3 regions of the Arthrobacter sp. StoSoilB5 genome follow, and region 3 is predicted to be linked to each of the others. Evidence: riboswitches for the same ligand, from Rfam matches in the RefSeq annotation. Region 3 holds a riboswitch; each other region holds the start of a gene.

Region 1 (3,273 bases), 1.2 Mb from region 3:
GCCGCGGGAATGATGGTAGCCGCGGATCGCGAGCAGGCCGGCAAGCTCGCCCTGGGAACCGGCGTTCGGCTGGATGGAGACTTGGTCGTAACCCGTGATCTCGGTCAACTGCGACTCAAGATCAGCGATCAATTCACGCCAGCCCGCGGTCTGGGAGTCCGGTGCGAACGGGTGGATGGAGGCGAACTCGGGCCAGGAAATGGCTTCCATCTCGGCCGTGGCGTTCAACTTCATGGTGCAGGATCCGAGGGGGATCATGGTGCGGTCCAGCGCGAGGTCCCGATCCGAGAGCTTACGGATGTAGCGGAGCAGCTGAGTTTCGGAACGGTGCGTGTTGAAGACGGGGTGCTGCATGAAATCGCTCGTACGCTCAACGGAAGATTCCAGCGCGAAACCTTCGGCTGATTCAAGCACCGAAGCGTCGAAGACTTCCAGGAGACGGCTGACAATCTCTGAGGTAGTGGTTTCGTCAACAGAGATGCCCACCAGATCAGCGTCAATGCCACGCAGGTTGATGCCCTTGGCCTCGGCGGCAGCGACGACGTCGCCTGCCTTGCCGGGGACGCGAACGGTGATGGTGTCGAAGAAGGAACCGTGCAGGACCTCGACGCCGGCGGCCTTTAGGGAAGCGGCCAGCGTGCGGGCATGGCCGTGTGCGGTTTCGGCGATGGCCTTGAGGCCTTCGGGGCCGTGGTAGACGGCGTACATCGAGGCCACGATGGCAAGCAGTGCCTGCGCGGTACAGATGTTGGACGTCGCCTTTTCGCGGCGGATGTGCTGCTCGCGGGTCTGCAGCGCCAAGCGGTAGGCGGGGACACCGGCGTCGTCCTTGGAAACGCCCACCAGACGGCCGGGCATGGAACGCTCAAGGCCCTTCTGGACAGCCATGTAGGCGGCGTGCGGGCCGCCGAAGAAGAGCGGCACGCCCAAGCGCTGGGCGGAGCCGACGGCGATATCGGCGCCTTGCTCGCCCGGGGGCGTGATGAGGGTCAGCGAGAGGAGGTCTGCTGCCACAGTGACCAGTGCACCGCGTTCCTTGGCCTCGGCGATCACGGAGGAGTGGTCGAAGACGCGGCCGGAAACACCGGGCTGCTGCAGGACGACGCCGTTGATGTCGCCGTCGGGCAGGCCCTTGGAAAGGTCAGCGACCTCAACCTCGAAGCCGAGCGCCTCGGCACGGCCCTTCACGATCGCGATGGTCTGCGGCAGGCAGTCGGCGTCAAGGACGGTCTTGCCGTCGTGGGCGGCCTTATTCTTGTTGGCGCGGCGCATCATCAGGACGGCTTCTGCCACTGCAGTGGCTTCGTCCAGAAGCGAAGCGTTGGCGATCGGGAGTCCCACCAGGTCCTGCACCATGGTCTGGAAGTTCAGGAGCGCTTCAAGGCGGCCCTGGGAGATTTCCGGCTGGTAGGGCGTGTACGCGGTGTACCAGGCCGGGGACTCAAGGATGTTGCGGCGGATGACCGGTGGCGTGACGGTGTCGTAGTAGCCCTGCCCGATCATCTGGACGGCCGTCTTGTTCTTCGAGGCAAGCTTGCGCAGCTCAGCCAGGACCTCGACTTCGCTCAGCGCGTTCTGGAGGGTAAGGGCAACGTCCTGGCGGATGTCGTTGGGAACCGCGGTGTCTACCAGTGAGTCGACGGTGTCGTAGCCGACCGACTTGAGCATGGTCTCGATGTCAGCTTGGCGGCGGGCGCCAATATGCCGATCGACGAAGGTGGTGGAGGCAGAACTAACCGTCACGAAGGAACTCCATTACTTGGGCGGCGTTTGGGTACGCCACAGTGGCTCGGGTTCCTCCCCGCTCTGTATTGGACCTGAGAGTTTCCGCGCTGCCATGTTTGCATGACACATCGCTTGCACCGTCGGTGAGCACAGCTGCCCGCACGCCGATGGCGTCCGAGATTAGCCTGCTACTTTCCAGAGTTGCCTCGCCGCGGCGGTGCGTGGGCCTGAGAGATTCCTGGGGAGGGTTTGCTCCTACGGCGCCCGCATCACTTGCTTGCAGGACTCTCCCGCCGCAGATCAAAGGCATATTCAATTTTTTGCGTGCCCCTTGTGAAGACGCACCACAAGGCTCAATTGTCCTACGTTGTGGGCGTCGCCGCAAATGGATGGCCCGCTACTTGCGGAGCCGGTCCAGCACGCCCAGCAGGATCTCGACGTCGGCCTCCCGCCCGGCGTTGCCGCTTTCCTGGCCGCCCTCGAACATGGCGTTGAAATACAGGCCGTCGCCCATGTAGCTGACGGCTTTCGCTACCTCCGGGCCAACGTCCTCAGCCAGGACGTCCAGCCACTGTTGTTGAATACCGGCGAACTTGCGGCGGGTCTCTTCATGGGCCACTTCGGCCAGTCTTGTGGCAGCGACGAAAGCCCTATCCATGGGGGTTCCTGCCCACAGGGAGGTACGGATGAAGTACGCGGCCGAGCCATCCGGCGCAGCCTTCATGTGTTCGATGTCTTCCTGAGCCAACTGGTCCAGGCGCTCAAGCAGGGCGCTGATCAGCGATTCCTTATTGGGGAAGTGATAAAGCAGCCCACCCTTGGAGACGCCCGCCCGCTTGGCAACGGCATCGAGGGTGGCGGCCCGCTCCCCCACCTCGATGAGGAGGGCTTCGTAGGCATCCAGGACTGCATCCCGGGCAACTGGTTTTCGTGGCATGTATACATCATTCCCTACGGGATTGTTGGCGCTTAATTTGAAACTATACCGTCTGGACGGTACAGTAAGTGTCATGTTCACGCCGTCCTCGACCCCTGCTCCCCGATCCGCCCGTCCCGTCATGGATGGAGGCGCACCGTGGCGCGATTGGACGGCCCTGGCACTCCTGATGTTCCCGGTGCTGCTGGTGGCCGTCGACAACACCGCGCTCACGTTCGCCCTGCCCGAAATTGCCCGCTCCCTGGATGTGGGCGGCGTGCAACTCCTGTGGATCATTGACGCGTACCCGCTGGTGTTGGCGGCATTGCTGGTTTCCATGGGCAACCTGGGTGACAGGATCGGACGACGGCGGCTGCTGCTGATCGGCAGCACAGGCTTCGCGGCGGTTTCGGCTGCTACGGCTTTCGCGCCGTCCGCAGAGTGGCTGATTGCCGGACGCGCCGCACTTGGCGTCTTTGGCGCCATGCTCATGCCCTCAACGCTGTCCCTGATCCGGAACATCTTCGTCGACCCGAACCGTCGTCGGCTTGCGATTGCAGTGTGGGCTGCCGGTTTCTCGGGCGGCGCCGCCCTTGGCCCGATCTTTGGTGGCTGGCTGGTTGAGCACTTCT
Region 2 (3,273 bases), 1.0 Mb from region 3:
CCGCGACGGCAACCCGATCACCGCCGTCGAATCCGGGACCGTAGTGAAGGCCCTGGTGACGGTCGCCGGGAGCGGCACGAACCCGCCGCAATGCATTCCGCCGGTCAAGCCCGACAAGTGGTACGACATCGTCGGCTGGCTCCGGTATGCCTTTGCCTGGCTGGAATATCAGAAGTGCCTGAGGGGCTAGGCACCCCTTTGCCATGACCGAATGAAGCAGGCCCCTCACGGATGACACGTCGTGAGGGGCCTGCCTTCTGGTTATCAGTTATTTCTTGGCGAGCTCAGGCTCCGCCGTGCGCCTGGAATCCTGCTCCAACTCGGCCTGGAACGCTGCGTAGCGGGCCAGGTGCGCCGGGCGGCGACGCAGGACGAACCAAGCGACACCCAGGATCAGGAACCACACCGGCGTGGCCAGCAGCGCCGCAAAAGTGTCCGGCTGTGTGGTCAAGGTCCAGAGCACGAACGCAAAGAATGCGAAGACCACCCACACCATGGCTATGCCACCGGGCATCTTGAACGCGGAGGCATCGTGCAGGTGCGCCCGACGCTTCCGGAAGGCCAGGTAACTGGCAAGGATGATCGACCATACGAAGACGAAGCAGACCGCGGACACAGTGGTCACCATGTCAAACGCCTTGCCGATGTCCTGGCCGGCATACATGAGGACGACGCCGGACAGCAGGAGAACGCAGGAAAGGAACAGTGCGTTGCGGGGTACTTTGCGTCCGGACAATGCCCCGAAAACGGCGGGTGCGTCGCCTTCCTGGGCCAGCCCGTAGACCATGCGGGACGTGGAATAGATACCCGAGTTGGCCGAAGACATAGCGGAGCTCAGAACCACGAGGTTGACGATGGTCGCCGCGGCTCCCAGGCCAGCCAGGGAGAACATGGCAATGAACGGGCTGTGGCCGGCGGCGAACTGGGTCCACGGAGTGACGGACATCAGGATGATGAGCGCGCCAACGTAGAACAGCAGCACGCGGATCGGAATCGAGTTGATGGCCTTGGGCAGGTTCTTCTCCGGGTCCTTGGCCTCGGCGGCCGTGGTGCCTACCAGTTCAATGCCCACGAACGCGAACACGGCGATCTGGAAACCGGCAACGAAGCCCATGAATTCGTTCGGGAAGAAGCCACCGTGGCTCCACAGGTTGGTGAAACTGGCCGGTCCGGCGTCGTACTGGAAGCCGCTGAAAATCATGAACAGGCCGACGATGATGAGGGCTGCGATGGCGACGATCTTGATGAGGGCGAACCAGAACTCGGTCTCGCCGAACGCCTTCACCGTAGCCAGGTTAAGGAGCAGCAGGATGCCGATGGTGATCAATCCGGGTACCCAGAGCGGAAGGGAAGGCCAGAGCTCCTTGGAGTACCCGGCGATCGCGATCACATCCGCGATGCCCGTAATGACCCAACAGAACCAGTAGGTCCAGCCGGTGAAGAACCCGGCCCAAGGACCCAGCAGGTCCGCTGCGAAGTCGCTGAAGGATTTGTAATTCAGGTTGCTCAGGAGCAACTCGCCCATGGCCCGCATGACGAAGAACAGCATGAAGCCGATGATCATGTACACGAAAATCACGGAGGGACCGGCAGCAGAAATCGTCTTTCCAGAGCCCATGAACAGGCCGGTGCCAATCGCACCGCCGATGGCGATCAGCTGGATGTGGCGGTTACTGAGTTGGCGTTCGAGATGTGGCGAGTCTGCTGGACCGGAGGCGGCGGATGATGGGCGCTGAATCGTCAAGAGGAACTCCATTGTTCAGGCGGCACAGGGTGCCACGATGATTCGGGTTCCTCCCCGCTCTGTAGGTGGACCTGAGAGTTTCCGCAGGGATGGCCTGCTTGCACCTTCGGTGAGCCCGGATGACGGACTGCTTTCCAGAGTTGCCTCGCCGCGGCGGTACATGGGCCTGAGAGATTCCTGGGGAGGGTTTGCTCCTACGGCGCCTGACGGGATGTACCGGCAGGACTCTCCCGCCGCAGATCAAAAGCGCGCACCACCTTGCCGGTGATGCAGCTCACACACTAGCGAAGCGTTGGACTCATCGCAACCGAAGGCAACTAGCTGCCCAGAATACTTCGAGCGATTTCGTCGGCATCCCGCAGGGTTCGCTGGCCGCTGGCATACGCCTTCCCCGTCGCAGGACGCGCCTCTGCAGCAATGGCTGTTCCCCACTGGGTCGCCGATAGTTGGAGGCCCAAAACATACATGCCTTCAGTCACCGAGCCGTTGGAAGCTACAGGTCTGTACGGGTGCGGTTCCACATCCAAGCCCGTTGTTTGTACCGGCGTGCCCTCGGCACTCATCATGATTTTGGTCCGCACAAGGCCGTCGGCCATGAGCTGCTCCAGTAGCGGGGAAATATTAATGCCCACCCGGTTGGCCGGCGACATCGCTTCAATCAAAGTAGGTGCCTCGGCGGGCCCGTCGTGGACCCAGGGCGAAACCGCACGGAAAACCTTAGCGCTTCTATCCACGCTGAACTTCGGGTCGGGGCCAACGAAACCAACGACGCCGGCACGCGCCAAAGCTGCCAACTGCTCCGAACGCAGTGCCGGGGCTCCGCTTGCAAGGCGCTCAACGAACGATTCGAACCATCCACGCAGTTCAGCCACCCACGATTCGTCCGTGATTCCCCCGTCTGCCACAACGGACTTGAGGATCGCCCTGCCCGTGTGGAGGGCGCCGATGGCCATTTTCACGGGATCCGCCTCGCCCAGGGCTGAGCGTCGTGCGTCGTCGTCAAGGTAGGCGGTTACTGCCAGATCCAGCTCCTTGCGGGACGCGAAAGTGCGCCCGGCCAACGGCGCAGCGAGTCCGCGGACATTCAGTCGACGGGAGGCAACCACGTGCTTGTCCACCAAGGCGGCAACGTCGCTTTCCCAGTTGGCGGTGGTGTGCGCGTGGGGCTGCAACGCATCCTCAAGGTCCGCGAGGAACTGCGCCGCATCGCGGATGGCGGCAGGCTGCGACCTGGCAAGGGTGGAGTAATAGGCCCACAAGGCGTCGCGGTGCAGGAGCGGCCAAAGATCGTGGTCGAATCCGGGCTGGATACCGGCTGCCCTGAACCGGTCCACCGCCGCTTCAGTCAGGTAGCGCATGGTGACGCTGCGGGGGTAATACCCCACCAACCCAGCCTTGGCCCGGTACGGTGTGCCGCGCCGGGACGCTGCGATAATCCGGGGTTCCCTGCCCGACGGCCGGTACTCGAGAACTCCGGCTCCCGGTACGCCCGCTTCAACGAACTTGCCTCCGCGCCCCTCGGTCAGCTG
Region 3 (3,273 bases):
TGAGGGCAGTTCGAACCCGGAAGCGTCCCCTACCGGACCGGCGCCAAAGGCAACAGCCACCGCGGAGAGGACCTCCGGCGTCGTGGTTTCATCAACCGAGACGCCCACGGTGTCAGCGTCGATGAGCCGCAGGTTGATGCCGCGGGCTTCGGCGGCGGCGATGACCTTGTCTGCCTTGCCGGGGACGCGAACGGTAAGGGTGTCGAAGAAGGATGCGGATACGAGTTCGCGGCCGGCCTTCTGCAGGGTCGCAGCCAAAACACGGGCGTGGCCGTGGACGGTTTCAGCAATCGCCTTCAGGCCTTCCGGACCGTGGTAAACCGCGTACATCGAAGCCACGATCGCGAGCAGTGCCTGGGCCGTGCAGATGTTGGACGTGGCCTTCTCGCGGCGGATGTGCTGCTCACGAGTCTGCAGGGCGAGGCGGTACGCGGGTACGCCGGCGTTGTCCTTGGAGACTCCCACGATGCGGCCCGGAAGCGTGCGCTCCATGCCTTCGCGGACGGCCATGTAGGCTGCGTGGGGGCCGCCGAAGAACAGCGGAACGCCAAAGCGCTGCGCAGTTCCGACGGCGATATCGGCACCCTGTTCGCCTGGGGGCGTGATGAGGGTGAGCGCCAGCAGGTCTGCTGCCACAGTGACCAGGGCACCGCGTTCCTTGGCCTCGGCGATCACAGAGGAGTGGTCGAAGACGCGGCCGGAAACGCCGGGTTGCTGCAGGACGACGCCGTTGATGTCGCCGTCGGGCAGTCCGAGAGAAAGGTCAGCGACCTCAACCTCGAAGCCGAGCGCTTCGGCGCGGCCTTTCACGATCGCGATGGTCTGCGGGAGGAGGTCGGCGTCCAGGACCGTCTTGCCGTCCTTGGCGGTCTTGGACTTGTTGGCGCGACGCATGAGCAGCACCGCCTCGGCCACAGCGGTTGCTTCATCCAGCAGCGAAGCGTTGGCCACGGGAAGCCCCGTGAGGTCCTGCACCATGGTCTGGAAGTTCAGGAGCGCTTCAAGGCGGCCCTGGGAAATTTCCGGCTGATAGGGCGTGTAGGCCGTGTACCAGGCCGGGGCTTCGAGGATGTTGCGGCGGATGACCGGCGGCGTCACGGTGTCGTAGTAGCCCTGGCCGATCATCTGAACGGCCGTCTTGTTCTTGGACGCGAGCTTGCGAAGCTCGGCCAGGACCTGCACCTCGGTGAGGGCATCCTGCAGCTTGAGCGCCGTGTCCTGGCGAATGGAATCGGGGACAGCAACGTCTACCAGGCCGTCGACCGAGTCGTAGCCGATGGCCTTGAGCATGGTGTCAACGTGGGCTTGGCGACGTGCGCCGATGTGCCGGTCCGCGAAGGCGGTGGGGGTTGATTGAACAGTCAAGAGGAACTCCATGATTCAGGCGCCCAGTGAGCGCCACGATGATGTGGGTTCCTCCCCGCTCTGTATTGGACCTGAGAGATTCCGCAGGAATGGTTGCCTGCTTGCACCGTCGGTGAGCCCGGTTACCCGGACTGCTTTCCAGAGTTGCCTCGCCGTGGCGGTACGTGGGCCTGAGAGATTCCTGGGGAGGATTTGCTCCTACGGCGCCTGACTGGATGTACCGGCAGGACTCTCCCGCCACAGATCAAAAGCATTGCGTCACCCGTGGGTGACACGGTTCACACCATAGCTGGTTCCCCGTGAAACGCGCAACCACGGCCTCTACTTTTTCATGGCCTCGTGGATCTGCAGGGCGAACCAGAGCTGCGCCACCGTGGACGTTTCGCCCATGTCCAGCCCCGTCAATTCACCGATTTTCCGCATGCGGTAGATGATGGTCTGCCGGTGCGCGAAGAGCGCCGCAGCTGTCTTCTGCCAGGACCTTTGCGTGTCCAAATAGGTCCTCAGCGTGACGATGAGATCGCCTTCCTGGCTCTGCTCGTAGTCAAAAATCGGGCCGAGAAGGCGCCGGACCAGCGCCGTTCCTTCCTCGAAACCCGTCAGTCCGAGCCACGAAGGTCCCTGAGCGTAGCGGGACAGGCCAAGCTTGTTCGCCCGGGCGGAACCGAGCGCCCAGAGGGACTCCTGCAGGGCCCGTTGAATACCCGCAACCGCGGCCGGAGCACTGACCCCGATCGCGGCGCCGGGACCGGCACAATGCACCAGGACATTCTCCGGCACATCCGCGGGGACCACGACGTGAAGCCTGTTGTTGCGCCTCAGAGAGGCGGCCGAAACTCCGTGACGCCAAAGTTCGATGTGGACGCCCGCCAGCCGGTCGCCGTCGTCCGCTGAAACCGAGGCCACCAGGAAATCCTGTGTTGGGACATCGAAAGCCGCCAGCCTGCTTTCCATTTCCGCTGTCCCCAAACGGCCATCGATCGCCTGCAACAGGAACTCGCCCGCAAGCCGATGCCGCCCTTCAAGGGACAGGACGATGCGCGAAAGCTGCAGTCCCAGCACGGTTGCGGCGTGGAGAAGCACGACGGCGTCCGGGTGCGGTTCGCTGTTGGGCAACACCACCAAGAGCGCGTTGGCGTGGGTCGGAATGTCCATGGTCAGCACATGCCTGCCCCGAACCCTGTGCCACTGGAAGTTCTTTCCAGCAAGGGACACCTGTCCGGACAGCGGCGCCCATTCGTCTGCCAGGAACACCGGAAGCGGCCGGCCCTCAGGATGCCAGGGATGGAGGCAGCGCCGGTCCACCACGAAGAGCTCCGAATCGAGTTCGGTGGCCAACCGCTGGACCAGGCTCTGCCAATGGTCCTCGGACGCCCCAGCCGTCCGGAGAAGGTCGTAGACCCGCGCGGTTTGGCGCAGGCGACGCGATTCCTCCAACAGTGATGCCTCGGCAACCGAGCGGGCGATGGCGATGAACGGCAAGGGGTATGGGATGTTGATGAGAGGCAACGGCAGGCGGTCGCAGGCTTCCAGGAACTCCGGCAACAGCTCCGGTGCATGCATCTTCTCGCCGATGGCCAGGGCGCTGGCACCGGAGTCCATCAGCGCCTCGGCGAGCGCCACCTGGCCTGCCGCGTCCGCGGGAATGGAGAGCCCGTTGGTCATCATCAGCTCACCGCCCGTCACCCATTCCCAGAGCCGCGGCAGGTCTGAGGTGTGGGCCCAGATGATCCGGTTATCGCGGCCTGCCGCCCCCGCCAGGAGCGTCAGGCCCAGCTGCGGTTCAGCCACAAGTTCGGCGACGGTAATTGCCATGGGTTGGGCTCCCCTGTTCCTCTAGGATGGCGGCTTTTCGGGGCGTTTAGACATATGTCTAAGTGGCTCGGCCATTTGTAGTCAATGTACCGC

The links. Region 3 has a riboswitch for glycine ahead of gcvP (aminomethyl-transferring glycine dehydrogenase). Riboswitches for the same ligand answer to the same signal wherever they lie in the genome.
Region 1: it holds a riboswitch for glycine, as region 3 does, so the genes downstream of both, gcvP (aminomethyl-transferring glycine dehydrogenase) here and gcvP (aminomethyl-transferring glycine dehydrogenase) in region 3, are expected to answer to the same signal.
Region 2: it holds a riboswitch for glycine, as region 3 does, so the genes downstream of both, LDN75_RS03920 (amino acid permease) here and gcvP (aminomethyl-transferring glycine dehydrogenase) in region 3, are expected to answer to the same signal.

The regions. Positions count from the first base shown of each region.
Region 1 covers NZ_AP024646.1:966,066-969,338, reverse strand. The annotation lists gene gcvP (aminomethyl-transferring glycine dehydrogenase) at 1-1,743, opposite strand, end outside; glycine riboswitch at 1,931-2,028, opposite strand; gene LDN75_RS04580 (TetR/AcrR family transcriptional regulator) at 2,123-2,662, opposite strand; gene LDN75_RS04575 (MFS transporter) at 2,736-3,273, shown strand, end outside.
Region 2 covers NZ_AP024646.1:818,654-821,926, reverse strand. The annotation lists gene LDN75_RS03925 (hypothetical protein) at 1-190, shown strand, start outside; gene LDN75_RS03920 (amino acid permease) at 269-1,756, opposite strand; glycine riboswitch at 1,889-1,987, opposite strand; gene LDN75_RS03915 (FAD/NAD(P)-binding protein) at 2,062-3,273, opposite strand, start outside.
Region 3 covers NZ_AP024646.1:5,102,128-5,105,400, forward strand. The annotation lists gene gcvP (aminomethyl-transferring glycine dehydrogenase) at 1-1,365, opposite strand, end outside; glycine riboswitch at 1,514-1,612, opposite strand; gene LDN75_RS23170 (PucR family transcriptional regulator) at 1,687-3,180, opposite strand.